DNA from 2 places in the Blautia wexlerae DSM 19850 genome. Region 2 is predicted to be linked to the other one. Evidence: a T-box and tRNA genes for the amino acid it is inferred to sense, from the RefSeq annotation. Region 2 holds a T-box; the other holds one or more tRNA genes.
What was found. The T-box of region 2 lies ahead of pheS (phenylalanine--tRNA ligase subunit alpha). A T-box ahead of a tRNA ligase gene usually reads a tRNA of that ligase, here a tRNA-Phe.
Positions count from the first base shown of each region.

Region 1: it encodes a tRNA-Phe, which carries the amino acid that the T-box ahead of pheS (phenylalanine--tRNA ligase subunit alpha) is inferred to sense. The anticodon was not compared.

Region 1 covers NZ_CP102267.1:35,450-50,467, forward strand. Annotated here, with positions in the region: rRNA gene NQ550_RS00160 (23S ribosomal RNA) at 1-324, shown strand, start outside; tRNA gene NQ550_RS00165 (tRNA-Asp) at 396-469, shown strand; tRNA gene NQ550_RS00170 (tRNA-Val) at 512-584, shown strand; tRNA gene NQ550_RS00175 (tRNA-Tyr) at 590-671, shown strand; tRNA gene NQ550_RS00180 (tRNA-Thr) at 689-761, shown strand; tRNA gene NQ550_RS00185 (tRNA-Met) at 783-856, shown strand; tRNA gene NQ550_RS00190 (tRNA-Phe) at 861-933, shown strand; tRNA gene NQ550_RS00195 (tRNA-Lys) at 964-1,036, shown strand; gene NQ550_RS00200 (hypothetical protein) at 1,258-1,503, shown strand; gene NQ550_RS00205 (SpoIID/LytB domain-containing protein) at 1,707-2,540, shown strand; gene NQ550_RS00210 (M23 family metallopeptidase) at 2,602-3,495, shown strand; gene NQ550_RS00215 (LacI family DNA-binding transcriptional regulator) at 3,753-4,745, shown strand; gene NQ550_RS00220 (PTS sucrose transporter subunit IIABC) at 5,167-7,071, shown strand; gene NQ550_RS00225 (glycoside hydrolase family 32 protein) at 7,068-8,507, shown strand; gene NQ550_RS00230 (GIY-YIG nuclease family protein) at 8,793-9,035, shown strand; gene NQ550_RS00235 (hypothetical protein) at 9,064-9,291, shown strand; gene NQ550_RS00240 (transglutaminase domain-containing protein) at 9,304-10,035, shown strand; gene trhA (PAQR family membrane homeostasis protein TrhA) at 10,156-10,818, opposite strand; partial or broken gene NQ550_RS22330 (ParA family protein) at 11,068-11,858, shown strand; gene NQ550_RS00255 (hypothetical protein) at 11,849-12,034, shown strand; gene NQ550_RS00260 (LacI family DNA-binding transcriptional regulator) at 12,113-13,120, shown strand; gene NQ550_RS00265 (extracellular solute-binding protein) at 13,520-14,785, shown strand; gene NQ550_RS00270 (carbohydrate ABC transporter permease) at 14,923-15,018, shown strand, end outside.
Region 2 covers NZ_CP102267.1:2,919,329-2,934,346, forward strand. Annotated here, with positions in the region: gene NQ550_RS13570 (ribose-phosphate pyrophosphokinase) at 1-1,137, shown strand, start outside; gene pgeF (peptidoglycan editing factor PgeF) at 1,264-2,115, opposite strand; gene NQ550_RS13580 (YraN family protein) at 2,176-2,580, opposite strand; gene NQ550_RS13585 (ribonuclease HII) at 2,651-3,406, opposite strand; gene ylqF (ribosome biogenesis GTPase YlqF) at 3,403-4,248, opposite strand; gene lepB (signal peptidase I) at 4,255-4,860, opposite strand; gene rplS (50S ribosomal protein L19) at 4,934-5,281, opposite strand; gene NQ550_RS13605 (methionyl aminopeptidase) at 5,409-6,284, opposite strand; gene NQ550_RS13610 (OmpA family protein) at 6,493-7,425, opposite strand; gene NQ550_RS13615 (MotA/TolQ/ExbB proton channel family protein) at 7,441-9,081, opposite strand; gene NQ550_RS13620 (histidine phosphatase family protein) at 9,512-10,126, opposite strand; gene pheT (phenylalanine--tRNA ligase subunit beta) at 10,126-12,543, opposite strand; gene pheS (phenylalanine--tRNA ligase subunit alpha) at 12,648-13,667, opposite strand; T-box leader at 13,851-14,082, opposite strand; gene gltA (NADPH-dependent glutamate synthase) at 14,142-15,018, opposite strand, start outside.

The DNA of each region.
Region 1 (15,018 bases), 1.8 Mb from region 2:
CGAGCTGGGTTCAGAACGTCGTGAGACAGTTCGGTCCCTATCCGGCGTGGGCGTAGGATATCTGAGAGGAGCTGTCCTTAGTACGAGAGGACCGGGATGGACGGGCCGCTGGTGCATCGGTTAGACTGCCAAGTCTACGGCCGAGTAGCCAAGCCCGGAAGGGATAAACGCTGAAGGCATCTAAGCGTGAAGCCCCCCTTAAGATGAGATATCCCATTCGTTAAGAAGTAAACCCCCTTGAAGACGACGAGGTAGATAGGGCAGAGGTGGAAGTGCAGCAATGCATGGAGCTGACTGTTACTAATCGGGTGAGGGCTTGACCAAGAATCGCAGGAAGAATGAATCTCAAGGAAATGTCAACATGTATGTAGTTTTGAAGGTGCAAACCTTTAAATGGCCCAGTGGCTCAGTTGGTTAGAGCGTCGCCCTGTCACGGCGAAGGTCGAGAGTTCGAGTCTCTTCTGGGTCGTTAGCAATGAGCTGACGAGTTTGGTAAATTGCATATGGATATGGAATCTTAGCTCAGCTGGGAGAGCATCTGCCTTACAAGCAGAGGGTCATAGGTTCGAGCCCTATAGGTTCCATACTTGGATGGATTCCCGAGTGGCCAAAGGGGGCAGACTGTAAATCTGTTAGCAACGCTTTCGAAGGTTCGAATCCTTCTCCATCCACTTAGCTTAACAGCTAAGCCGATGTGGCTCAATTGGCAGAGCAGCTGATTTGTAATCAGCAGGTTATCGGTTCGAGTCCGATCATCGGCTTTTGATTTTAAAAATTAATATCGCGGGGTGGAGCAGTCTGGAAGCTCGTCGGGCTCATAACCCGAAGGTCATAGGTTCAAATCCTGTCCCCGCTATTTTGCCCAGATAGCTCAGTTGGTAGAGCAGAGGACTGAAAATCCTCGTGTCGCTGGTTCGATTCCGGCTCTGGGCATTCACTTTGAAAGTGATAATTAAATAATATGGAGCATTAGCTCAGTCGGTAGAGCACTTGACTTTTAATCAAGTTGTCCGGGGTTCGAATCCCCGATGCTTCACTTTAAAACTTCTGTGAGAATATCACAGAAGTTTTTTTGTGTTTTTTTAACCCTAACATCATTTTATGGAATTACTATAGAGAAATAAAAAAGTTCTAAAGTTTTATGCTTTTTCATATATTATTAGTACCTGATACCATTAACCGTAGGAAGTGCGCAGTCTTAACGGTGGACAGGCTGTTTGAAGTCAGTAGATGTAATGCAGAACAGGAGGAGTTTTTATGAAGAGTCCTTTAAAGAATCTGAAAAAATATTTTCAGTTAATCATGACTGCTCTTATTTGCTTTGTAATGGGAGTCATTGAAGACAAGAAAAGAATCTGCATAAAAGATACAGATTCTAAAAAAGACAGAACTGTTTTGCGTCCGGATGATAAAAAGAACAACAGAAAAAATAAAATCATTTACTGGAATGAACCACGAATCCAGAATAGAATAAATAGGGCTGTATATTTTAATACGGGGTAATGAAGCCCCGTATGCAGAAACTATCGCAGTCCTCTCAATTAATGAATTTGAGACAGTTCAGCAGGATTTTATGTTCTGATGAGCAGGATCAATATGCATTATTTACGAGAATTGCTATATAACAGAAGTGTTATAAATAATATACATACAGATAAATATATATGTATATACTAAAAAGAAGAAGTTTATAATGATGGTCTGATATGAGAAAGTCTTTTTTCCCTGGAACAACGGGAATCTTTGCTCTGTTTTTTGTTCCCTATATAGTTACAATTATTTTTAATGGTGCCAACACTACATTGATCAATAAAAAATTTAATGTGGAAATGCTTCTGCCGGTGATCGTTTCATCGCAGATTGAAGACAAATATGAACTTGAGACTATAAAAGCACAAACAATCATAGCAAGATCAAATTTTTACCGGACAATGAAAGAGGAGAAAAATCTGGCAATAACTTTATGTCAGATAAAGGAAGAGATGGAGGGGAAATCCCTGGCTTGTGTAATTTTACAGAATAAGTACGAAAAAGCAGTAACAGAAACAGAAGGAAAAGTCATTGTATGGAATAAAGAATTAAAGTTAGTTCCCTATCATGAATTAAGTGCAGGACAGACAAGAGATGGAATGGAAGTTTTCCACAACGAAGATGATTCGTATCTCAGATCCGTACACAGTCTTGTGGATAAAAATGCAAAAGATTATTTGAATAGTGTATACATAAATAAAAATATCCTTCCGGAAAGAATTGAAATAAAATCCAGGGACAGTGCCGGTTATGTTACAGAAATTCTGGCTGACGGGAAAGTGTTGGAAGGCGAGGCATTCAGAAAAGGAATGGGACTCACGTCCTCAAATTTTACAATTCAGAAGTCTGGAAAGGAAGTACGATTTTTATGTAGAGGAAAAGGTCATGGATTAGGATTCTCACAATATGGAGGGAATGAGATGGCAAAGGAGTCTGCGAATGCAAAAGAGATCTTACAATATTATTTTCCTGAGATGGATGTGCTGAACATAAAATCTGTAAATTGCTGAATAGATACGAATATTCTGGACACCCTATAGATATGAAGATGAAAACAGAGGTGAAAGGAATATGATGAATAACAAAGTGACAAGAATCATTGCCAATTCCGTTGGACTGGCCGCTGTAGCAGCATTGGGAATTACAGTTTATCAGTTAGGTACCTCCCCGGTCAAAGAGAAAACTCCTGAAGAAAAAACAGAAAATGTCGGTGAAAGTACACAGGATACGGAAGAACAATTGAGTGAAGATGCAGGAACGAATCATGTGGAGTCAGAAAATCAGTGGATATCCGATGACGGGGAAGATTTGGATGATACAAAGGTTACATTCCAAAAACAAGGAATGTATGGGGAAACAGCTCAGAATACTGTGGATAATAATGAATCAGATAATACTGCAGATGTGGATAAGACTGACAATGCTGTAAATTCTCAGCAAGCAGAAGAATCATCAGTAAATGCAAATATGAAATCCCAGACGATATCAGAAGATCAGGCAGATGAAGCAACAGATGTTTCGGCATCGGCCCTGAATCTTGCGACAGTAAATTTTTCGGAAGATACATTAATGGAGTGGCCGGTGAATGGAAATGTTCTCCTTGATTACAGTATGGATCAGACTACTTATTTTCCGACGCTTGATCAGTATAAATTGAGTCCGGCTATTGCTGTCGGTGCAGTAGAGGGAGCACCTGTGGTAGCTGCTGTTAATGGCAAGGTTTATTCTATAGAGCAGAATGCGCAGACGGGTACTACACTGACAATGGAACTTGGAAATGGATATCAGGCTGTTTATGGACAGCTTACAGATCTGACAGTGTCAGAAGGAGATACAATTAAAAAGGGAACGACGATAGGATATATTGCACAGCCTACAAAATATTACAGCACAGAAGGAACCAATCTTTATTTTGCAATGAAAAAGGATGGAGAACCAATAGATCCGATTGAATATCTTCCATAATGAAATAGAAGAAAAAAACAGGGCTGCCGTAGATCGGCAGCCCTTAATTTGGTATAGGGCCGAGACAGTAACGTATAAACAGTACTTTGATATTTGCAACAGAAATGATATGTGTAGTATAATACAAAATATGTAGTGATTCAGCAGTTAACAATTCGTGGATATCAGGTTAGGGGCACACTAGCATCATAAAATACTGCTGGTTATAAAAATACTTTTGGAAATTATACAGACAGCATGAAAGAGGAGCTTTTTATATGAATATTAATGAGATTGCCAAACTGGCAGGGGTCTCCAGAGCTACCGTATCCAGGTATCTGAACAATGGTTATGTCAGTGAGGAAAAGAAAAAAAATATCAGCAGAGTTATTGAAGAAACCGGGTATCAGCCTTCTTCACAGGCGCAGAGGCTGCGTACTAAGAAGACAAAACTGGTCGGAGTAATTCTGCCAAAGATAGATTCCAATACGATCAGCCGGGAAGTTGCCGGAATCAGTGACATACTTACCAAAAAAGGATATCAGCTGATACTGGCAAATACAAATAACAGTGTTGAAGAAGAATTGAAATATCTTTCACTGTTTAGGGATAATCAGGTCGATGGTGTTATTTTTATTGCCACCATATTGACAAAACAGCACAGGGAAATGATGAAGGGATTTAAAGTTCCGATTGTTTTACTTGGACAACAGCTGGATGGTTATCCATGTATTTTTCAGGACGATTATAAGGCTGCTGTAAATCTTACTGAACAGATGGTGAAGACAGGAAAGAAGTTTGGATATATTACAGTTACGGATAAAGATGAGGCAGTTGGCAGGCAGCGAAAATCAGGTGTGGAGAAGGTTCTTGGAGAAAATCAGATCACATTGGAAAGTGGATGTGTAAAATGCGGAAATTTCACATTAGAGTCAGGATATGAGAAAGCGAAAGAACTTTTTACGGAGCATCCCGATGTAGATACATTGATCTGTGCAACAGATACCATGGCAGTTGGAGCGGCAAATTGGCTGAAGGAGAACGGATATCAGATTCCTCAACAGGTTCAGATTGCCGGAATGGGAGACAGTTTTCTGGGAAAGATCATAGAACCAAAGCTAACTACTGTACATTTTTTTTATAAGACAAGTGGAATGGAATCAGCAAAAGTGCTGGTAGATTTGATAGAATCTAAGGAAACATCATCTGTACATAAAGAAATAAAAATGGGATGTAAGGTGGTACTCAGAGAGTCTCACCGAAATATATGACTGAACATGAAAAAGGAACTCTGAGGCAATCATCAGAGTTCTTTTTTTCTGAATAATTGGATTTACATATATATTAAAGGGAGTGTTTTGGAAATAATATATAAAAAATGGATATAATATTTGTGATATGTTACATATTTACAAATAAAAAACGCCCAGATATAATAGCATATATGAGAACGATTCCATAAAAGTACATACAATCCATAGGAAATACATATTGGTGATCAGATAAGAAATATCGTGAGAGTGCAAGACATCTGCTGAGTTATAATCAGATATCAGAGTAAATTTGGAATGGTATAAGATGATATTAAGGTTAAAAGGTATTTTTATAAGATTAACAAGTGAAATTTGTTCAATATGTGAGAACTTCAAAGTGTACATTTATATGAGAACGATTCCATAAAAGGAGGATATTATGGATTACAGAAAAACAGCACAGGAGATATATGACCATATCGGTAAAAAAGAAAATATTATTTCCGCAGCTCATTGTGCCACACGTCTTCGCCTGGTTATCAGTGATAATTCAAAGGCTGATAAGGAATATGTTGAGAACATTGAAGGTGTAAAAGGTGTTTTCTTTGCGCAGGGACAGATGCAGATCATTCTGGGAACAGGTGTAGTTAATAAAGTATATGATGAGTTCATCCGGATTGCAGGAGTTTCTGAGAGCAGTAAAGAAGAGCTGAAAAAAGTTGCGGCTTCCAGGGCAAATCCGGTACAGAGACTGATCAAGACACTTGGAGATATTTTTGTGCCGATTATTCCTGCAATTGTTGCAAGCGGTTTCCTGATGGGAATTATGGAAGCACTGAACTTCATGGTAAACAATGGATTTTTGAATATTGATACCAGCGGTTCTATTTATACATTTGCACAGCTTTTCAGTAATACGGCATATACGTTCCTGCCAATCCTCATCGCATACAGCGGTGCTAAAGTGTTTGGTGCAAACCCGTATCTGGGTGCAGTTATCGGTATGATCATGATTCATCCGAATCTCCAGAATGCATGGACAGTTGCCACAGAAGGTGTTAAAGCAACTCAGAAAGTATGGTTTGGACTTTACTCTATTGATATGGTCGGATATCAGGGGCATGTAATTCCGGTTATCATTGCAGTATGGGTACTGGCTCAGATTGAGAAGAGACTTCACAAAGTAGTGCCGGCAATGTTTGATCTGTTTGTTACTCCGCTTGTAAGTGTCTTTGTAACAGGATATCTGACATTATCCATTATCGGACCTATCTTTGTCACTGTTGAGAACGGACTTCTGAATGGGATTCAGTGGCTGATCGCATTGCCATTTGGTATCGGAAGTTTTATTATGGGTGCGTTTTATGCACCGACGGTGGTTGCCGGTGTTCACCATATGTACACGATCATTGATCTTGGACAGTTGTCTAAATTTGGAGTTACTTACTGGCTGCCTCTTGCTTCTGCAGCGAATATTGCACAGGGTGGAGCCACTCTTGCAGTAGCACTTAAGACAAAGGATCAGAAGATTAAATCAATGGCAGTTCCGTCTGCATTAAGTGCCTGTATGGGAATTACTGAACCTGCGATCTTTGGTGTTAACCTTCGCTTTGGAAAACCATTTGTGATGGGATGTATTGGTGGTGCATTTGGTGCACTGTTTGCATCTGTTACAGGACTGGGGGCTACGGGAACTGGCGTAACCGGTATCTTTGGAATTCTTCTTTGTCTGAATAATCCGGTTTCTTATATTCTTATGTTTGTGATTGCATTTGGTGCTGCCTTTGTACTTACCTGGTTGTTTGGATATAAGGACACTAATGTTTCTGAAAAGACAGAAAGTGTTGAAGCTGTGGGAGATAAATCAACAACAGAAAAAAGCAATGCAGATGATTCTGTGCTTTATAGTGTATCAGAAGGAACTGCGATTTTGCTTTCCCAGGTAAATGACGCTACATTTGCTTCGGAAGTACTTGGAAAAGGAATTGCCGTAATTCCATCGAAGGGTGAAGTTGTTGCTCCATGTGATGCTGTGGTTGAGACTGTTTTTGATACAAAGCATGCAGTTGGTTTAAGTACGGAAAGTGGTATGGAGCTTCTGATCCATATCGGGATCAATACAGTGGAATTGAATGGAAAATATTTTACATCTCATGTAAAGAATGGAGATCACGTAAAGAAAGGCCAGCTTCTGGTTTCCTTTGATATGGAGAAAGTTAAGGCAGCAGGATACGATGTGACGACGCCTCTTATTGTAACGAATTCGGATGATTATAAAGATGTGAAAATTCTGTCGGAAGATTCGGTAACACCATCAGATAAAGTATTGGAGATTGTGAAATGAGTACGCTAACTAAAGTTCTTGAAAGAAATATAAAAGTAATTGAAAAGAACGCAGATCTGACAGAAGGAAGATTCCGGCTTGGACATCATCTGATGCCGCCGGTCGGATGGCTCAATGATCCGAATGGACTATGCTGGTATAAAGGCAGATATCATGTGTTTTTTCAATACGCTCCCTTTGATGTGGAAGGCGGACTGAAATTCTGGGGACATTATACAAGCGAAGATCTGGTAGACTGGAAATACGAAGGGACAGCTCTTTATCCGGATTCTCCTTATGACTGTCATGGTGTCTATTCCGGATCTGCATTGGCAGAGAGTGAAAAACTTCATTTGTTTTTCACCGGGAATGTAAAGATTGACGGTGATTATGATTATATTAATGAAGGACGTGAGACCAGTACGCTTCATGTAGAAAGTGAGGACGGAATTCATTTCGGAGATAAAGAAGAGATAATTTCTTTTGAAAAATATCCGGAAGAGTTTACCTGTCATATCAGAGACCCGAAAGTCTGGAAAGAAAACGACAGGTATTTTATGGTTCTTGGTGGACGTCTTAAGGGAGATAAAGGTGCAGTTCTGGTTTATGAATCAGAAAATCTGAAAGAATGGAAATTTAAACATATAATAACCACACCGGAAGCTTTTGGCTATATGTGGGAATGCCCGGACTATTTCGAACTGGACGGGAAGAAATTTCTGTCTGTATCACCACAGGGCTTGAAGAGGGAAGAATTTCGTTTTCAGAATATCTATCAGTCAGGCTATTTTCCGGTAAAAGAGGATGGCTCTGTAGATGAAAGAGACTTTCGTGAGTGGGATATGGGATTTGACTTTTATGCTCCACAGACCTTTACAGATAACAGCGGAAGGCGACTTCTGATAGGATGGATGGGAATGCCGGATGCAGAGGAGGAATATACCAATAAAACCATTGATGAAGGCTGGCAGCATTGTCTTACCGTACCGCGGGAACTGAGGGTAAAGGATGGAAAAATATTCCAGTATCCGGCAAAAGAACTGGAGAGACTCCGAAAAGAGAAAACAATTCTTGATGATGAAAAATCAATTGTTGAGGTTCGTGTAGAAGTAAATGAAGGTTTTGATCTGTTAATTGAAGATATTGCAGTGACAGACAGAAGTTTTCAGATCAGTATGGGCGGACAGATGCTCTTTAAATATGAAAATGAAATTGCGGAGATTGGATTTTCTGAAATTGCGGGTGCAGGAAGAAATAAGCGGAAAGCGAAAGTCAGTGAACTGAACAATATCCGGATTCTTGCAGATACTTCTGCAGTGGAACTTTATCTGAATGATGGAGAGATTGTATTCTCAACCAGATATTATCCGGATCGTGAAGATCTGCAGCTAAAGGTAAAAGGCGGAAAATTCAGGGGAAATCTCTGGAATCTTCGAAAAATGATATTCACAAAATAAGAAAATAAACGTATAATAAAGCAGGTGGGAAAGAAAATCCGCAGTCGGTTTCCCTGCCTGCTTTTTTGACATATTGGTATTTCTGGTGCTGAGAGATCTGGCTGTCAGAAAGAATATGTGTCCGGATGATATACGTGTTTTAAACCGACTGTTTATTATAGAAACAGGGACGACCGCAAAAGATAGCAGTTGTCCTTTACATAAATTATAAAAAATTTCAAATAATGCAATTCCAGACAATAAGACAGTTGCTTGATTATAATATATGACTGTCGGGTGATTATGATGAATTATACTTACATTGTTAAATGTGCAGATGGGACTCTTTATACAGGGTGGACAAACTGTCTACAAAAACGTATGAAAGCACACAACGAGGGAAAGAACGGCGCGAAATATACAAGGACCAAAAGACCGGTTACACTTGTATATTATGAAGGATTTTCAACAAAAGAAGAAGCGATGAGACGTGAATATGAGATTAAACAATTTACCAGAAATAAAAAACTGGAGTTGCTGAGCTTCTGAACCCGTCAGATAAGGAGAATAAGAGAAAATGAAAAAGATGACAAAATGGCTTGCAGTATGTGCAGTATGTGTGATGGGCAGTGTCCCGGCCATGGCAGCAGAAGTACCGGATGTTACTGTAACACCGATCCCGATTGAAACACCGGCTCCGGATGTAACACCAATCGAGACACCTGCACCAACACCCATACCGGAGGTGAAAAATGGCTGGTATGAGTATGGAACAAAAAATAAGAAATATTTTAAAGATGGATAGTATCTTACAGGAATGCGTAAAATCCATGGTGGAGTTTATTATTTCAGTCCCAAAGGATTTATGAAAACCGGATGGATCAAATACAATAACAAGAAATATTATTTTGGTTCCAATGGAATACGTTACAGTGGCGTTAAGAAAATCAGCGGAAAATATTACTATTTCAGTGACAAGGGTGTTCTGAGAACGAAAACAGTTAAAGTTGGAAATACAATTTATTATTGTACAGAAAAGGGAATTCTGGAAGCCTGGAAAAAAGGAAATACGATTTATTATCCAAATGGAAAGAAAATGAATTCCACCAAAGCGTATGAGTATGAGACTTTGCAGAGAGCAAAGGATGTTGTCAGCAAGATCACAAAACCGAGTATGTCAAAAAGTGAGAAATTTGAAACCTGTTTCAGATGGGTAATGTATCAGCATTATTACGATACCAGAAGAATATTTTATAATCAGACTGCATGGCCTGCGTTATATGCAAACGATTATCTGATACTGAGCGGAAAAGGCGGGGACTGTTTCTCAGATGCCTGTTCGTTTGCCTATCTTGCAAAGGCTCTTGGATATAAGAATGTTTATGTCTGCGTAGATACAACGGCAACTGACGGAAGCGGTCATTGCTGGGCTGAAATCGGAGGCAGAGTATATGATCCGCTGTTCGCAGAGGCGAAGAGCTATTATGGATATTTTGGCGTGGGATATGGATCCTATGGATTGTATCCGGAAAGAAGAGTAGCTGTGTAATATAAAAGCTTTCCTGCAGGGATTATGCTGCAGCAGAGAAAATTGTATTGTTAAGGGGTTGTAGCACCGGAAAAAATCCGGTGCTGCAACCCCTTGTTTTGTTTATTGGCAAATTGACGGTTATACAGGTAGTGGAGCAACAAAAAAGTACATGACAATGAAATGGCAGGCACTTCCAAGCATAACGAAGATGTGAAAGATCTCATGGGAACCAAAATTCTTATGTCTGGAATTAAAAAGCGGAACTTTTAATGCATAGATCACACCACCGATGGTATAAATGATTCCGCCTGCAAGAAGCCAGTCAAATCCTGCACGTGGGAGTGCATGGAAGATTGGAACAAATGCTAGTACACACAGCCAACCCATGGCGATATACAGTACAGAGGACAACCATTTGGGACAGGTAATCCAACAGCCCTTTAAGATAATGCCGAGGACTGCAATACTCCATACCAGCGCGCACAGAATATATCCAATGCGGTTATGAAGAACAATCAGGCATACAGGAGTATAGCTTCCGGCGATCATCACAAAAATCATCATGTGATCCATTTTTCGCAGCCGTCGATTGACCTTCTCTGTAGAATCTACAGAATGGTAAATGGTACTGGCTGCATAGAGCAGAACCATGGTAAGGATAAAAATACTTAAAGCAACAATATGGAGCACATCATAAGAACGCGCTGCCTTGATAATAAGAGGAACTGCTCCGACTGCAGCGAGAAGAAGGGCAATACCATGAGTGATTGCACTTCCGGGATCTTTTAATTTAAATTTCATAAAAACGCCTCCATTCATTCAGATAAATACAATGAAAACAATATAACATAGTTTTAAAAACTATATATCAAGTATATAAATACTATAACACAAAAAAACAAAAAATCAAGGGCTTATTTTGGAAATCAAAGAAATGTTTGTCCGGCAATGCAAATGAGTTACAGGGTTGCGAAGATGAGGAAAACAGTTGAATCTATATGATAAATCTCCTATAATACAAGTAAAGTAAGTGGTAAAGGAGACAGTTCCATGGGAAAAACCATAACGATATGTTTTACAAATAATAAGGGTGGAAGTGGAAAAACCACAACCTGTTCAAACCTTGGAGCGGCGATGGCTCAGGCAGGGAAAAAGGTTCTTCTGATCGATGGAGATATGCAGTTAAATCTTTCTCTTGCCTTTTTTCCGGAGCACTGGGTGCTGGAGCAGGCGAAAGGAGAGAAGAATCTGTATTGCGCAATCGGAAAACAGGAAGAGCTCAGCGGTTATGTGGTACATACTCCCTACGAAAATCTGGATCTGATACCATCATCTACATTGATGAGTTCTATAGAATATGAACTTTTTACAAAATGGCAGAGAGAATTTATCCTGCGAAAATGCATTCAGAAGATAAAGGATGCAGGAAATTATGACTATATTCTGATTGATGCACCTCCTACGCTGGGGGGGGGTGGGTGATGAATATCCTTTGTGCATCAGACCGGGTAATTATTCCTGTTGAGGCAAGTCCATGGGGAATGTTCGGACTTGCGAATATGTTTGAATTTCTTAATGAAGTAAAGCAGATTACTCCGGAACTGGAAGTTGCCGGAATTGCAGTGACAAAGGTAGATACAAGAAAGAGTTATTATAAACAGACAATGGAAACACTGCATGAACTTGAGGATATTCATGTATTTGAGCAGATCATCAGAGTGGACAGCTCTGTAGAATGGTCACAGGATAACAGTATTCCGGTTGTGGAATATAAAAAATCAAGCAGAAGTGCCAGGGAATATACGAGATTGGCAGAGGAGGTCATGGAATTATGTCAGTAGGCAGGGAGAGTATTCGGCGTGCAGCAAATGCAGGTGCCGGGAAAACCGTAAAGAAGCCCGTTGTATCCACAAAAGAGGCAGAGAAACCGGAAACAATATCTGTTACAGAAGAAAAGAAAAAAACAGCAAAAGGTTCTGTTCATATTAATGAGGAACTGCCGGTATATCTTCTTTAAAAGTTACTTGTAAGTGCTTGAGTATTTTGTTATTTTATAGAATATAATCAAGTGGTTGCGCAAAAAGTGGGGTATTTTATGGAAACAGAAGAAAAGAAGATATATACAATAGAAGATATCGCCCGGGAGCTTGGGGTAAGTAAGACTACGGTATCACGTGCTATTTCAGGAAAGGGAAGAATCAGTCAGGCTACAAGAGACAGAGTACGGGCATTTATAAAAGAACATGATTACAGACCCAATGTTGTGGCAAAGGGGTTGGCACAGCGTAAAACTTATAATATTGCACTGCTGATGCCGAAGGATTATGTTGCCACAGAGTTTCTTTTTTTTAAAGACTGTATGAATGGAATCTGTGAGATGGCTTCCTCCTATGATTATGATATTATTATTTCTATGATTGATGGAGCAGATGTATCGCAGATACAGAGACTGGAGGCAAATCGAAAAGTTGACGGGATCATTGTAAGCAGAGCAGTGGTAAGTTCCAAGGTACAGAAATATCTGAAGAACTGTAAGGAACCATATATATTGATCGGCCCGTCTTCAGATCCGGAAGTTCCGTTTGTAGATAACAAGAACCAGGAAGCCGGAAAAGAACTGACAAGTATTATGTTGATGAAAGGTTTTCGGAATCTGGCACTTCTGGGTGGAAATCAGTCCTACAATGTTACCGGAAGCAGATATCAGGGTTTTCTGGAAGCACATGAGGAAATGGGAGTTTCTGTTAACGAAAATCTGATCTTCATGGATACGGATAATCAGGCAGCAGTATCTGATGCTGTGAAGAGACTGCTTGAAGAAGGCGCGGATGGTATTGTCTGCATGGATGATGTGATCTGCAGCATGTGTCTGAGCAGTCTGAGGGAAAAGAAAATATCGGTTCCTGCAGAAATAAAAATAGCCAGTATGTATGACAGTAAGAATCTGGAATATAATAATCCACCGATTACCAGTATACGCTTTGATACGGTAAGACTGGGAAAGATGGCATGTGCGAAATTACTGAACATCCTCGGGGAGAAGCCACTGGAGGATACAGTGCCTCTGAACTACCAGGTAGTGTTGCGGGAGTCGACACAGTAGTATATGGAGGTAAAATCCGATCAGATTATAGAAATTGAAAATGAATGGCAGGATTAGAAAGTTCTCTGTATTTATTGTAAGGATCAATAAGCAGAGAACTTTTTGTGTATAAAAAAATCGGTTGAAATTCTCTGGACAATCTGATTTTATCAAAATGAAAACGGTTGCACAAATCAAGTATATCATTGTATGAAAAAACGAAAAAATCAAACTGAATTGTGCAATATGACAAAAAAAGAGTTTTGAAATTAGATAATAATGGCTAATTGACTTTATAAATATAAAGGAATATACTAAAAATATGAACAAACGGTTGCGCAAACAAAACTGAGGGCGTTTATTACGCAAATCGGATGCGGGCTGTTTAGGCATAACCATCAAAAACAGGAGGAAGAGAAAATGAGAAAAAATGTAAAAAAGGTGATTGCACCGTTACTGGCAGCAGCTATGGCACTTTCCTGCACAGTATGTGTAAGTGCAGCAGAGGATGAGACAATTAAACTGACTGTATGGGGAGCTGAAGAAGACCAGAATTTATTAAAAGAACTGACAGATAAATTCCAGGAGAAGTATGCAGATCAGAAATTTGATATTCAGATTGGCGTAGAATCTGAGTCTACTGCAAAAGATACTATTCTGACAGACGTAGAGGCTGGTGCAGATGTATATGCATTCGCAGATGATCAGCTTCCGGATCTTGTAAAAGCAGGAGCACTTCTGAAACTTGATGATTATGCAGAAGCACTTCAGCTTGCAGATACAACACTTGATGATGTAAAAGCTGCAAACGTTGAAGGCGCTATTGATGCAGCAACAATTGATGGCAGTCTGTATGCATTTCCAAGAGCAGCTGACAACGGATATTTTCTTTACTATGATTCATCTGTAATTTCCGAGGAAGATGCAGCAAGCTGGGACAGCCTTCTTGAAGCAGCTGATAAGGCCGGAAAGAAAGTTGGTATGACACTTGCTTCCGGATGGTACAATGCTTCTTTCTTCTATGGAGCAGGATTTACAACAGGACTTAATGATGACGGAACAACAACTATGGACTGGAACGGAACAAGTGCTGATGGATATACAGGTGTTGATGTAGTAAAAGGAATGCTTGATATTACATCTAATCCGGCATTTATGGCAGTTGCTGATGGTGATATGTCTAATCAGCTTGCATCCGGTAATCTGGCAGCATGCGTTTCCGGTACATGGGATGCAATCACAGCAAAGGAGATATTTGGTGACGGATATGCAGCAACAAAGCTTCCTACATTCACAGTTGGTGACAAACAGGTTCAGCAGGGATCTGTTGCCGGTTACAAATATGTTGGTGTAAACGGCTATTCTGAGAATTCCGGATGGGCAGTTCTTCTTGCTGAGTACCTTACAAACGAAGAATCCCAGCAGATGTTCTTTGATCAGAGAGAAAGTGGTCCTTCAAACAAGAATGTAGCAGCATCTGATTCTGTTCAGGAAAATGTAGCACTTGCAGCACTTGCAGCTCAGTCTGAATATGCACAGGCTCAGAAGGTTGGCGGAAAATATTGGGATCCTGCAAAGACATTCGGAGAACTGATTGCACAGGGAACATTATCTGCAGATGATGATAATGCAATCCAGGAAGCACTTGATAATCTGGTAGAGGGTGCTGCTGCTTCTGTAGAATAATTGTAAAATAAAAAAATTATATAACAGATTTTAAAAAATGGCCCATATGCATAACGGCATGTGAGCTGTTTTAAGGAAACGGCAGATGCTGTCTGAGAAAAGATAGTAACAAAAATGAAATGACGAGGAGGAGAGATATGGCAGCACAGGACAATAATTCTGCTGCAGCGGCAGTGAGTGGATTCTTTAAATCCATCGGTGGATTTTTTGCTGACTTTGGTACTGCTGTAGTG
Region 2 (15,018 bases):
CCGGTTGCACCTATCCGTATTGCAGCTCTTGGATGCAGAGAACTTGCAGAAGAAGTTGACAGAAAACTTGTTAAATTCCGTAAAGAGCTGGTTGAACGCAAACAGCTCAGTGTTATTCCTCAGGGATACAGCGAAGAATCATTTATTGTAGAATGTGAATGCCCCCGTTTCGGAACCGGTGAAGGTAAAGGTTATATTAAAGAATCCGTTCGTGGCACTGACCTTTATATTATGGTTGATGTGACCAATTACAGTGAATCTTATACTGTATGCGGACACGAGAACCATATGTCTCCTGACAACCATTTTCAGGATCTTAAACGAATTATTTCCGCTGCAACAGGCAAGGCACACCGTATCAATGTAATTATGCCGTTCCTTTATGAAGGCCGCCAGCACAGACGTACTAAAAGAGAATCTCTGGACTGTGCACTGGCACTGAAGGAATTAAGCGATATGGGAGTTTCCAATATCATTACCTTTGATGCCCATGATCCACGTGTCCAGAACTCTATTCCGCTGAATGGTTTTGATAACTTTTTCCCTACTTATCAGTTTTTAAAAGCTCTGATCAAGAGTGTGCCGGATCTTCGTGTTGACAATGACCATCTGATGATCATCAGCCCTGATGAAGGTGCCATGTCAAGAGCTGTATATTTCTCCAATATCCTTGGGGTAGATATGGGTATGTTCTACAAACGTCGTGATTACTCTACAATCGTCAATGGAAAGAATCCTATTGTTGCACATGAATTCCTCGGAGATTCCGTAGAAGGCAAAGATGTTGTAGTTATCGATGACATGATTTCCTCCGGCGGAAGTATGCTGGATGTTGCCAAACAGTTAAAGGAACGCAACGCAAAGAGAGTATTTGTATGCACTACCTACGGTCTGTTCACAGACGGTCTGGATAAATTTGATGAATATTACGAGAAAGGCTGGCTTGACAGAGTGATCACAACCAACCTGAATTACCGCATTCCGGAACTTCTCGAAAGACCATATTATGTAGAAGCAAATATGAGCAAATATCTTGCGAGCATCATTGATATCATCAATCATGATGTTTCCGTTGAGAAGGTTCGTTCCAGCAACGAAAAGATTATGTCTCTTATGGAAAAAGTAAATTCCAGATAGTTTTTCCGGCAGATGAATACGAAAAGGGGAGCTGTTAACCAGCTCCCCCTCTTTCGTATTGTACAGTTAATCTGCAAATTCAGGATTACTCACTTCGCACTGTTGTGCTTATAACAATTTCAGGTTTTATGAACGTATGCCAAGAAAAGCCCCAAGATTTCCCCTTTTTCCATGGGAAGCCCTGTGAGAAAAGAGAAACTCAGGATTACAGCAGGTACAGAGATTTGGCATGGAAATGTTTTCTTCCGGGATTCCCGCTTCCAGAAAAATAATCTTGTTTGCCATCCACAGATTTAACTGATATTTTCCGTTTTCTTTTCTGTAAAACAGCTTGTTCCGGTATTTCTTATCAAAAACCTTTTCAAATTCTTCAATCACATCTTCGCTGACTTCATAACACTCCTGACAGATAGACGGTCCGATGGCCACTTTCAGATCTTTCGGATTACTTCCATACTCTTCAGACATCTTTTCTATGGTAACTGCACCGATTTTCTGAACCGTACCTCTCCATCCCGAATGAGACAGTCCGATTGCGTGATTCGCCGGATCAGCAAAATACAGTGGAACGCAATCCGCATAAAAGGTTGCAAGAACCAGCCCCGGAACATTTGTGATCATTCCATCTGTATCTGTATAATCACGCGGGATCACAATTCCCTTTCCGCGGTCTTTCTCTGTTACTTTCCGCACATTGTTGGTATGAGTCTGATCAGATGTAACGATGCTGTTCATATCAAATCCCATAGCATCAGAAATCCTTCTGTAATTTTCTTTCACGCAGGACTCCTCATCACCTCTTGTAAAACTCAGGTTCATAGAACTGTAGATTCCTCTGCTCACTCCGCCAAAGCGGGTGCTGAATCCATGAACAAGCCAGTTCATTTCTTCATATGCGGGATATGTAAGAAATGTAACATCTTTATTGTTTTTTACATTCATCTTTGGAATCTGTTCACTGTTCCATTTTATCTTCATATTTCATTATTCCCTTCCTGCTGTATGGCAGATTATTCATCAAAGCAGTTTCTATAATTATTAGAGGATTGTAATATATTCAAACGCATTCTTAACCCAGTGTATTTCATCCCCGTCAATTCCTGCCACATCGAAACGGCATGGGATATCCACATTGTGATATTCCACTGTAAGAAAATACCTTGCCACCTTACATATGGTTTTCTGTTTAGCAGGATTTACTGCAGCCAGCGAATAACCGGAACTATTGTCTTTCCTGTATTTTACCTCAACAAAAACAAGATATTCTCCATCTCTGGCAATCAGATCAATTTCTCCAAATCTGCATCTGTAATTATATCTCAGAATAAATAATCCCTGCTGTTTCAGATAATCAGCAGCTTTTCGTTCGTAACAGCTTCCGGTAGACCGGGTATTTTTATGCAAATTCTTCCATCCATTTCTTTTTATATTATATGTAGGCATCTTTTGTTGTTACTGTGCATCACTCAGTGTATTGCTGTGTACTGAAGGATAGTAACCCTTTTGCGACTGTTTATATGAAATGTGTAATAAAGGTCTTTCTGTGGATCGGGGTTTCTCCATATTTTTTCAGTGCCGCAATATGATCGGCAGAACCATATCCCTTATTTGATGCAAAGCCATATTCCGGGAACACTTTATCATATTCTTCCATCATTCTGTCCCTTGTCACTTTTGCAACAATACTTGCTGCTGCAATGGAAACACTCTTTGCATCTCCCTTAATAATGGGAACCTGTGGAATGGTGATCTGAGGAATCGTGACTGCATCATTGAGAAGAAGCTGAGGAACCACTTCCAGTTTACTTACCGCCTCCCGCATTGCCTCATAAGTAGCCTGAAGGATATTGATCTCATCAATACGCTCCGGGCTGCGCATACCGATTCCTACTGAAACCGCTTCCCTCATAATCACATCATACAGTTCTTCTCTTTTGGAAGCACTGAGTTTCTTGGAATCGTTCAGATAAAGGATCCGGCTGTCCTGTGGCAGAATTACTGCACATGCCACAACCGGGCCTGCAAGGGGGCCTCTTCCCACTTCATCAATTCCGCATAAATAACCAAGATGTTCATATTTATGCTCATATACCTTCATATTTTCAATACGCTGCTTCTCCGCTTCCAGAGCTGCTTCCTTTTTGCGGCACTGTGCGATCAGCTTTTGCACACCACTTCTTGTATCTTCTTTATAAATTTCATATAAAGCCGGGTAGCTGCTCATATCTGCTGCAGCAAACTCGGCTTTAATCTCAGCTATTGTTTTCATAATGGCGCCCACTCCAATGTGATCCGCCCCATTTTTCCGGAACGGAAATCATCAAACAGTATCAGCGAAGCTTTGGCATAGTCCAGCTCTTCCTGCTTTTTCAGACACCCTCTGGCTCTGGCAATCGCCTCCAGAACTTCCACAGAAGTTCCCTCCTCTGTGATCTGATATCTCTCTGCCAGAATCCCTTTATAATTTTCGCGCAGATAATCGATCAGCCAGAGTGCCAGTTCCTCCATATTCAGAATGTCATCTTTGATAGAACCTACACATGCCAGACGGATTCCCACCTGCTGGTCTTCAAATTTCGGCCACAAAATACCAGGAGTGTCCAAAAGTTCTACTCCCTTATTCAGACGGATCCACTGTTTTCCTTTCGTAACTCCCGGCTTGTTTCCGGTCTTTGCACAGGCCCGTCCTGCAAAGGTGTTGATAAATGTAGATTTTCCTACATTCGGGATTCCCACTACCATAGCGCGGATCGGACGGTTTTTAATACCGCGGCGTCTGTCTCTTTCTATCTTTTCCTTACATGCTTCCTGGATCACATTATTGATTGCTTTCATTCCGGAACCATTTCTGGAATCTACTTTTACAACATAAAATCCCTTTGCCTGAAAATAAGTTTTCCAGGCTTCATTCTGGCGCTCGTCAGCCAGATCTGATTTATTAAGAAGAATCAGTCTGGATTTATTTTTTCCCAGTTCATCGATATCCGGGTTTCTGCTCGAAAGAGGTACGCGGGCATCCACAAGTTCAATGATCAGATCGATCAGCTTAATGTCCTCCTGCATCTGTCTCTTTGCCTTGGTCATATGACCAGGGTACCACTGTACGTTCATATACACCTAACCTTTCAAAAATCCAAATTTATCTTTCGGGGAAATGACAAACCATACCTTTCCCACAATATATTTCTTATTGATATTTCCGATATCACCATACCGGCTGTCCTCACTGTTATTTCTGTTATCGCCAAGTACAAAATACTCACCGCTTTCCAGAGACACTCCGTCGGATGCCAATCCCGCATTACTGATTTCAGGAAAATTCTTATTTTCATTATATACTTCTCCGTTGACCAATACTGCTCCGTTGGATATCTGTACAGTCTCACCAGGCAGACCGACCACGCGGCCGATATGCAGAGCCGCATCATCACTTCCACTGGTTTTATATACAATGATGTCTCCCCGTTCAGGTGAGGATACTTTATAAACAGCCCTGTTTACAAAAAAGCGTTCTCCAACCTGCAGTGTGGGCTCCATGGCACTCTCCTGTACAGTCACTGATTGAAACAGCGCAATTCCCGCCAGAATGCCAAAAATGAGCACTACCGCTATCTGAAATATCCAGTTAAGGATTCCCCGGACTTTTTTATCTTCAAGTTTTGTTTCCAGCATATCTCTGGTCTCTTTCAGTGCCGGACTATCTTTCCATTTTCTGATATTCATCCAAATCTCCTGACAGATGGAAAAAGAGGGACAATACACAAGTTATTGTCCCTTCTTCTGCTAATTCATGAAATTATTTAACAAGCTCTTTAACCTTAGCTGCTTTACCTACACGATCTCTTAAGTAGTTCAGTTTCGCACGACGTACTTTACCACGACGGATAACTTCTACTTTTACTACATGTGGGGAATGAAGCGGCCATGTTTTCTCAACGCCTACTCCGTTAGAGCTCTTTCTTACAGTAAATGTAGCTCTGTTGCTTCCGCCCTGTTTCTTGAGAACTGTTCCTTCAAAAACCTGAACACGTTCACGGTTTCCTTCTTTGATCAGTGCGTGTACTCTTACAGTATCACCTGTGTTGAATGCCGGTACTTCAGCTTTTAACTGAGCTGCTTCGATGTTTTTGATAATTTCGTTCATTGTATTTTTCTCCTATTCTTATATGGATGTTCTTAATACATATCCTGTAACAGAGGACCATCTTTTTTCACAACAGTTGTGATTATACTATATAGCCTGATGTATTGCAATACTTTTTGCAAATTTTTTACCAGCAGATTACTTCACATCCTGTTTCCGTAACCAGAACAGTTACTTCCCACTGGGCTGAAGGAAGTCCGTCCTCTGTACGGACTGTCCACTCGTCAATCTCATCCGTATAAATTTCATCGCTTCCCATATTTACCATCGGCTCTATGGTAAACATCATACCCGGAACCATCAGGACACCTGTATTCTCTTCAGAAACAAAGCTTACCCATGGATCTTCATGGAACTCAACTCCCACACCATGTCCACCGATTTCTCTGACTACAGAATATCCGTTTTCTACTGCATGTTTATGAACTGCACTTCCCATATTTCCGATCGGAGTCCATGGTTTCACCTGGGAAATACCAATCTCAACACATTCTTTTGTGACCTTGACAAGTTTTTCTTTCTCCGGACTCACTTTACCGATGCAGAACATTCTGGACGAGTCAGAATAATAACCATTATATATTGTAGATACATCAACATTGATAATATCTCCCTCTTTCAGAATCTGCTCTTCATCCGGGATTCCATGGCATACCACTTCATTTACAGAAGTACACACGCTCTTTGGAAATCCTTCGTAATTTAACGGTGCCGGGATTCCCCCATGCCGTACAGTCTCTTCATGTACCCATCTGTCAATCTCTTCAGTGGATACACCTGGTTTAATATGCTCTTCCACATAATCAAGAACTGCGATATTGATTTTGCAGCTTTCTTTTATTTTCGCGATCTGTTCGGGTGTTTTGATCAGATCATGATCGATCACTGCATATCCTTTCTGCTTCATTATTTCCATTTTTTCATCAAATGCCTCATGGCATTTTTTATATTTTTTTCCGCTTCCACACCAGCATGGATCGTTTCTTCCAATTTTCAAAGACATGATAATTCCTCTTTCTTTTTTCTTATGTAGGGTACAGCGCATCATCACCATTACAGGAAACTGTGTACTGTTTTATCATACCACATTTTCTCTCGGAAATGTGAACTGTTATTGGTAAAATTACTCGTTATCTTTCGTGAATTGTAAGATAAAGCATCTGCATCAAAGCATTTTTCAAACACACTCCGGAATTGAAAAATCCGGCAGTTTAATTGCTACCGGATTTTTCAGAATCAGAAGTCTTATCTGTATTCATAATCTGATTAAGTTCATTTATCATCTCATCATCTTTCAGACGAAACTTTACTTCCACTCGTCTGGATGCATCCTTATCTACATTCCCATCGGAATCCAGAACCGGATTGGCTGAACCATGACCATTTACGGTCAGATAATTCTGAAGTTCTGAAACCTCATCAGAACTCAGGAAGTTCTCCCTGATTTCCGTCAGATACTGTGCAACTGCGAGAGAACGTTTCTGAGAAAGCTCCAGATTATAATCATAGTCTCCGTCTGTGTCTGTATAACCGTCAATGATGATCTCAGCCAGATACTTCTTATAATCTTTCTGAAGAAGCACCTTACAGTAAATCGGAAGGATATCTGCAAGTTCCTGTTTGCCCTCATCTGTCAGTTCTGACTTATCATAGTCAAATAATACATTTGCATTGAGGGTAAGAGCACCTGTCTGAGCATCAATATCAACACTTACATTGTTTTTGGAAAACTCCTTCTGCAATGCTTCAATAACATCTGCCTTGACACCGATGATATTATCAATTTTCTTCTGCTGTGTGGCAAGAAGAGATGTTTTTTCATCAAGGCTGGCCTGCTGTTCCTTTAACTGTGCTGCCAGTTCTGCAAGAAGCTTTTTCTGCTTGTCAAGCTGTTCATCCTGGGAACTCAGCTTGCTGTTTTTCTCGTCCAGCTCACTCTGCTGTGCCAGAATTTCCGCTGTATACTGCTCCTGAAGAGCTATCTTGTCATCTCTCTCCTTAATACTCTCATTATAACTTTTCTGAGCCTGAAAAAGAGTCACACACATAATCAGTATAAAAAGGAGCAGAACACCGGCCATCATATCAGAATAAGACCGCCAGACATTAAATCCGCCCTCTTCTGATTTCTTTCTTTTGCGCATATTTCTCTCCTTTTCTTATTTGAATAAGCTGAATTTACCTTTCTGGTTTTTGGAAATATTCTTCATATTTTTGTTCATCTCCTCCAGAAGTGCTTCCTGACGCTCGCTCTGTTCCTCCAGAAGTTTGCGTACTTCCTCCACAGATTCTTTCTGTGCCGCACTCTGAGCTGATTTTCCGCCTGAGAGATAAATATTGTTGTCTTCTTTCTGAACAGAAATATCTGCAAAGAGTCTGCGTACCTCTTCCATTGTCTCGTAAGTCATCTTCTGATAAGATACAAAGTCTTTCATCTTTACATCCAACTGTTCTACCAGTTTACGGTTAGCCTCAAGCACATCTTTTCCTGCCTGATTTGCAGCCGAAACCTTTTCCATTCCCTGCGCGGCAGCTTCCACATATTTCTGCATTGTCTGATTGCAGGCAACCCAGAATTTGGCAGAAGATTTCTCGGATTCATGCAGATAATCCGCAATGCGCTGATAATCCTGCTGCTGAAGCTTCTGGATTTCCTGATTATCCTGTGTGATTCTTGTTGCCGTAGACATATAACGGCCCTGAACCTGTCCCAGTTCATTTACAAGGTCTTTCATAGCTTCGCTCTGTTTTGCATATGAGGTATTCAGCTGATTACTCATCGTCTGATAGAGCCTTGTAGTATAATCAATATTTTCTTTCTGCGCTTCCTTCAGCTGTACAAGAGCTTCATTGAAATCTGTGAACTGCATTTTAAATGAACCGTTCATCTCCCGCAAAAAAGTACGCAGGATATCCTGAACCACATCCTCCTGACATTTTGTTACAGATTCTGTCAGAATCTCCAGAGATTCTGTCATCTTCTGGAAAGTAGGATTGATTGCTTTCTCAAAACTCTCTGCCATCTGTGAGGTAAGCTGCTCTGCCATCTGTTTCATGGCTTTTGTCTGAACCTTCTGACTTGCAAGCATCAGGTTTCTTGACTCGCTCTCAGCCGCCGGAAGTACATAAAGATGAAATCTCTCCAGAAATCCCTGAAGCTTCGCATCCATTCCGGAATAAACGCTTTTCATTCCGGAACTGTAGATCAGTGCAAATGCAATTCCATAGATAGAAGTAAGGAATGCTACTTTGATACCATCTACCAGGGCAGATACAGAGGTAGTCATTGTCTCATAGCTGGATGGCTCAAAACTCTTAAGCCCCCATACCAGACCAATAAAAGTACCAAGAATACCAAGGCTGGTAAAAATATCCGGTGCCATTTCCAGAATCTTCTTATGTACATGAAGATCAATCTCGTCCTCATTTATGTAATCTTCAACATCTCCGATTCCTTCCTGGTTTTTCTCCATGGCATCTACAAAGCTGTCCATTCTGTCATCCAGATATTTATGTTCAAACATCCCCTTCAGGCAGGAAAGATCTTCGCTTTTGGCTTTTCCGGGTATTTTGAATATACTGGAAAGCTCCTGCGTTCCTCTTGCAAGAGCCTCTCCAATGCTGTCTACCCGAAACATACCGCCAAACAGTCCGGCCAGATAGATCACAGCCATAACAGCGAGGAATGCAAAGTTATAAATCATCGTGCCTGATGAACCATTCCCGGTCAGCAGCGTCATGGCAACACATCCGCCAAGCACCACCAGAAAAAGAACCGTATTCATAATTTTTTTGCCCATAATACACCTCCTGTGATTATTTGCAGATTCTGCACAAAATTACAGACAATTTCCTTTTTCGTATATCATATCACAACGTCATATCTGTCACAAGTAAAAATATAGTTACTGTTCACAGTAACGTAGCCAAAAGTTACTGTTCACTCCGTTCTCAGTAACACGCTTCGCGATGCACAGAATTTATGCTAATCGCATAAATTCGCGCGGTATATCTCGGTTTTTCTGTGACCTTCGCTCACAAAAAACACCTCGCGGGATATTACCAGTGAACAGTAACAGCCAAAATTCATTCCAGATTGCCTGCGGCAATGGAGTTTGGGCTTGTATGTCTCGGGATAGTGGTGTATAAACAGTAACAAAATATATTAAAAGTCCGGCAGAAAAGCTGTACTCAAAGCACAGTTTTCCACCGGATTATTTTACAGAATTGTTATATTTCAGAATAAACTTTATCTTCTTCCAGAAATCTGGCTTTTCCATCTTTCACTTCAAGTAGATTGATACTGCAGTTTGGAGGCACACATCCATGCCAGAAATGTTCCGGATCCTGATAAACATTCTGAAGCAGTGCACGAACTGCACATCCATGAGAAGAAACAAGAATTGTTTTGTCTGCCAGAGCAGGATCTGTCGTTTTCTCCACCCAGAATTCTCTGGTGCGTTTCAGGATATCAGAAATGTTTTCGCCGTTTTGAGGACGTTCAAATTTCTGTGGCTCTTCAAAGAAAATTTCCATTTCATGGCTGATGATCTTCCCTTGTTCATCCTTAAACCGGCTTCCTTCAAGAACTCCGAAATCAATTTCCTGGATTCTTTTATCCTCAATAACAGGAATCTGCCTGTTTCCCAGCACATAATGTGCTGTCTGTCTCGCTCTTGCCAGAGGACTGGTAAAACAGATATCAAACGGAACATCTTTTAATGCTTCTCCTGTTCTTTTCGCCAGTTCAATTCCTTCCGGTGCAAGGGGAATATCCATTGCCCCCTGCACTTTTTTCAGTTTATTCCACTGAGTTATCCCATGTCTTAATACATAAATCAGCATTAACTTCTCAACTCGATTCCAAGGTCTGTCAGACCATTCAGGATTTTCTTCATTGCAGCTGTAATCTCGCTCTCTTCCAGAGTCTTGTCATGGTGACGGAATACCAGAGAATAAGCCATGGATTTATATCCTCCTTTAATCTGGTTTCCTTCATAAATGTCAAATAACTGATAACTCTCCAGAATCTTTCCACCTCTCTGAGTCAGAATATGTTCAATCTGTCCTGCAAGAACGGTTTTCGGAACGACCATACTTAAATCGCGGGTTACTGCAGGATATTTTGCAATTCCTGTGTATTTATGGTTGAAGCTTGCAAATTCAAGAACCGTAAGGATATCAATCACTGCCACATATGCCTTATCACCGATTCCATAAGTATCTGCAACCAGAGGATGAACCTCTCCCAGATAGCCCACAACCTTGCCATCATAAACCATATTTGCCTGTCTTCCGGGATGAAGGTAAGTTTTTCCGCTGTTTGGATCATAATCTACTTTATCTCTCATTCCTACTTTCTCAAAGAACTCTTCACATACACCTTTCATGTCAAAGAAATCGCCGTTTCCATACATACCAAGTGTAAAGTGCATACGCTCATCCGGAAGTTCTGTAAGAGGAAGTGCATTCGGACGATATACATTACCAAGTTCATAGAGACGTACATCTTTATTTCTTCTGTTATAGTTCGTAGCCAGAGAACTGAGCATACCGTTTAAAGTAGTTGTTCTCATGACACTGTAGTCTTCTCCCAGAGGATTGCTGATCACGATTCCCTGACGGAGCTTACTGTCAACCGGAAGTCTTAATTTGTCAAATATCTTCGGACTTTCGAAAGAATAGGTCATTCCTTCAGAGAAACCACAATATTCCGCAATATCACGTGCCACTGCTTCAATACGAAGTTTAAACGGAAGCTTACCTGTTGTAGCTTCACCTGTAGGCAGAGTAGTCGGAATCTTATCATATCCGAAAAATCTTGCAACTTCTTCTGCAACATCAGCTACATAATGGATATCCTGACGGAAAGTAGGAGCTACGATCTCATTTGTTTTTTCGTCATAGGTCAGTTCTACTTTTGCCAGATAAGCAAGCATTTCTTCCGGTGTCAGGTCAGTTCCAAGAAGAGCATTAATCTTCTCCGGTTTGAAAGGAACTCTGGATGGTTCTCTTACTTCATTGCAGATATCTACCATTCCACCTACGACTTCACCTGCCCCAAGTTCCTCCATCAGCTGGCATGCTCTGTCGATAGCTGCCTGCGCATTGTTCGGGTCAAGACCTTTTTCGAATTTACCGGAAGCATCTGTTCTCAGACCGATTCTCTTGGAAGAAAGGCGGATATTTGTTCCATCAAAACATGCAGCCTCGAAAAGAACGGTTTTTACATCGTCTGTGATCATAGAATTCTCTCCACCCATGATACCGGCAATACCAACTGCTTTCTCACCGTCACAAATCATCAGTACCTGATCATCCATGGTACGTTCCTGTCCATCCAGCGTTACAAATTTCTCATCATTCTCTGCACGACGTACAACGATTTCTTTTCCTGCAATCCTGTCCAGATCATATGCGTGCATTGGCTGACCAAATTCTTCCATTACATAGTTTGTAATATCTACCAGATTATTGATCGGACGGATTCCATTGGAAGCCAGACATCTCTGCATCCATTTCGGAGATGGTCCGATCTTAACATTCTTTACGACTCTTGCGCAGTAACGTGGACAAAGTTTCGGATCTTCTACTGTTACTTTTACATAGTCAGAAGCTTTTTCATCATTTCCCTTACACTCTACAACAGGAGGACAGAATTTCTCATTAAACGTAGCTGCCGCTTCTCTTGCAATTCCCAGTACGCCGTAGCAGTCAACACGATTGGATGTGATTTCATATTCAAAGACAACATCATCCAGGCCCAGTGCCTTGATCGCACTCTCGCCTACAACAGCGTCTTCAGGGAAAATATAGATTCCGTATTCCGGTGCTTCCGGATACATTTCTCTTGTGCTTCCCAGCTCTTCGATGGAACACATCATACCATAGGAATCGATTCCGCGAAGTTTTCCTTTTTTGATTTCAATTCCACCCGGTGTTTTCTTTCCGTCATGTCCACCGGCAACACGTCCGCCGTCAAGAACAACAGGAACCTTATCTCCCTCTTTTACATTAGGAGCGCCTGTAACAATCTGTACAGTCTCTGTTCCGATATTCACCCGGCAGATGATCAGTTTATCTGCATCCGGATGTTTCTCAATTTTTTCAATCTGACCGATCACGATCTTATCCAGATCTGCGTCCAGTTTTTCAAAGCCTTCCACTTTTGTTCCTGTCAGTGTCATGGCATCTGTATATTCCTGTGCTGTCACATCAAGATCCGGCACATACATTTTAATCCAAGATAATGAAGTATTCATTTTGTTAATCCTCTTTCTATATTATAGCTCAGACTTATAGCAGCTTTCCCGGACAGAAATTTCCTCTTGGCTGCATAGCTCTGTTATTTCAGACAGTCATTTCATCAGAACTGTTTCAGGAAACGGATATCATTCTCATAGAGCAGTCTCATGTCATCAATCTCATATTTCAGAAGTGCAATACGTTCAAGACCTACGCCAAATGCGAATCCTGTGTATTCTTCCGGATCAATTCCGCACATGCTTAATACATTCGGATGAACCATACCGCAGCCAAGGATTTCAATCCAGCCGGAACCTTTACAGAAACGGCAGCCTTTACCACCACACTTGAAACAGGATACATCCACCTCTGCGCTTGGCTCTGTGAACGGGAAGTGATGTGGTCTGAACTTAGTTTTTGTCTCAGGTCCGAATAATTCCTGTGCAAACTCCTGCAAAGTTCCCTTAAGATCTGCAAAAGTGATGTTCTTGTCAATAACAAGACCTTCGATCTGATGGAAAGAAGGAGAATGTGTTGCATCTACTTCATCTGAACGGAATACACGACCAGGTGCGATCATACGAATCGGCAGCTTTCCTTTCTCCATAGTACGTGCCTGAACCGGTGAAGTCTGGGAACGAAGAAGGATAGAATCGTTGATAAAGAAAGTATCCTGTTCATCACGTGCCGGATGATTTTCCGGAATATTCAGTTTAGTAAAGTTGTAATCCGCATACTCTACCTCCGGTCCCTCTACTACTTCATAACCCATACCAATAAAGATACGCTCTACTTCTTCCAGGGCGATGGTGTTCGGGTGACGGTGACCGATTTTAGCTTTCTTTGCAGGTAAAGTCACATCAATCACTTCCTGTTTCATCTTCTCTTCACGTGCTGCTTCTTCCAGTTTCTGTTTAGATTCATCAAGAAGTGCTTCTATCTTGCTTCTTGTTTCGTTTACAAGCTGTCCAACCTTCGGGCGCTCTTCCGGTGCAACATCTTTCATACTCTTTAAAATTGCAGTCAATTCACCTTTTTTACCAAGGTATGCCACACGTACTTCGTTCAGTTTTTCCAGACCTTCGGATTTACTGATCCGTTTTCCGGCTGCTTCAGCCAGTTCCTGAAGTCTTTCTTTCATATCCATGTTCTCTTTCTCCTTTATGTCATAATGTCAGAGAAGAAAAATCGTTACTGAGAACAGAATGAACAGTAACGTAAAATCTGACTCTGACTTGATAGCCACAAATCGCTCCGTTGCAAAAGCAGTTCTCGCAATTCATGTTATAATAGCAGAATTGGCAAACAAAAAACTCCGTCCCACTAAAGGGACGGAGCAAAATATCCGCGGTACCACCCTGCTTCCTGCATTTTCTACAGGCTCTCGGTCTGCTTAACGCGCAGTAACGTCATTTCCTACTCAGTAAATACTGTCATTCAGAAATGCGGCTCCGGTGGGAAATTCAGGAAATATCTGAACCTGAGGCAGCTTCCAGCCGATGGCTTCCTCTCTCTGACGGAAAATAAATCCCTGTAAACACCTTCTAAGCTTTTCATGATTATCAACACTAGTAATCATGCCACAGACGTCAAAATCTGTCAAGTACCATTTACATTATTTATTTTTAAGATATTCATCGATACCTTTGGCACCAGCTTTACCTGCACCCATGGCAAGGATAACAGTAGCTGCACCTGTAACAGCATCACCGCCGGCATATACACCATCTTTAGATGTCTTACCTGTTTCTTCTTCAGCAATGATACATCTTCTCTTATTGACTTCAAGACCTTTTGTTGTAGAAGAGATAAGAGGGTTCGGGGAAGTACCAAGAGACATGATAACTGTATCTACATCCATGTCATATTCAGATCCCGGAATTTCAACCGGACGACGTCTTCCGGAAGCATCCGGCTCACCAAGTTCCATCTTGACAACCTTCATACCTTTTACATGACCGTTCTCATCTACAAGGATTTCCTTCGGGTTAGTAAGAAGATCAAAGATGATTCCCTCTTCTTTTGCGTGATGAACTTCCTCTGCTCGTGCAGGAAGCTCTGCTTCACTTCTTCTGTATACGATATGTACTTCAGCACCAAGTCTTAAAGCTGTTCTGGCAGCATCCATAGCAACATTACCACCGCCTACAACTGCTACTTTCTTTCCTGCTGCGATCGGTGTATCATAAGAATCATCAAAAGCTTTCATCAGGTTGCTTCTTGTAAGATATTCGTTGGCAGAGAATACACCGCTTGCATTCTCACCCGGGATACCCATGAACATTGGAAGTCCGGCACCTGATCCGATAAATACAGCTTCAAATCCTTCGTCCTCGATCAGCTGATCGATTGTTGTGGATTTACCGATAACAACATTAGTCTCGAATTTAACACCTAATTCTTTAACTTTTTCAATTTCTTTCTTAACAACTTTCTGTTTCGGAAGACGGAACTCCGGAATACCGTAAACAAGAACACCTCCAAGTTCATGA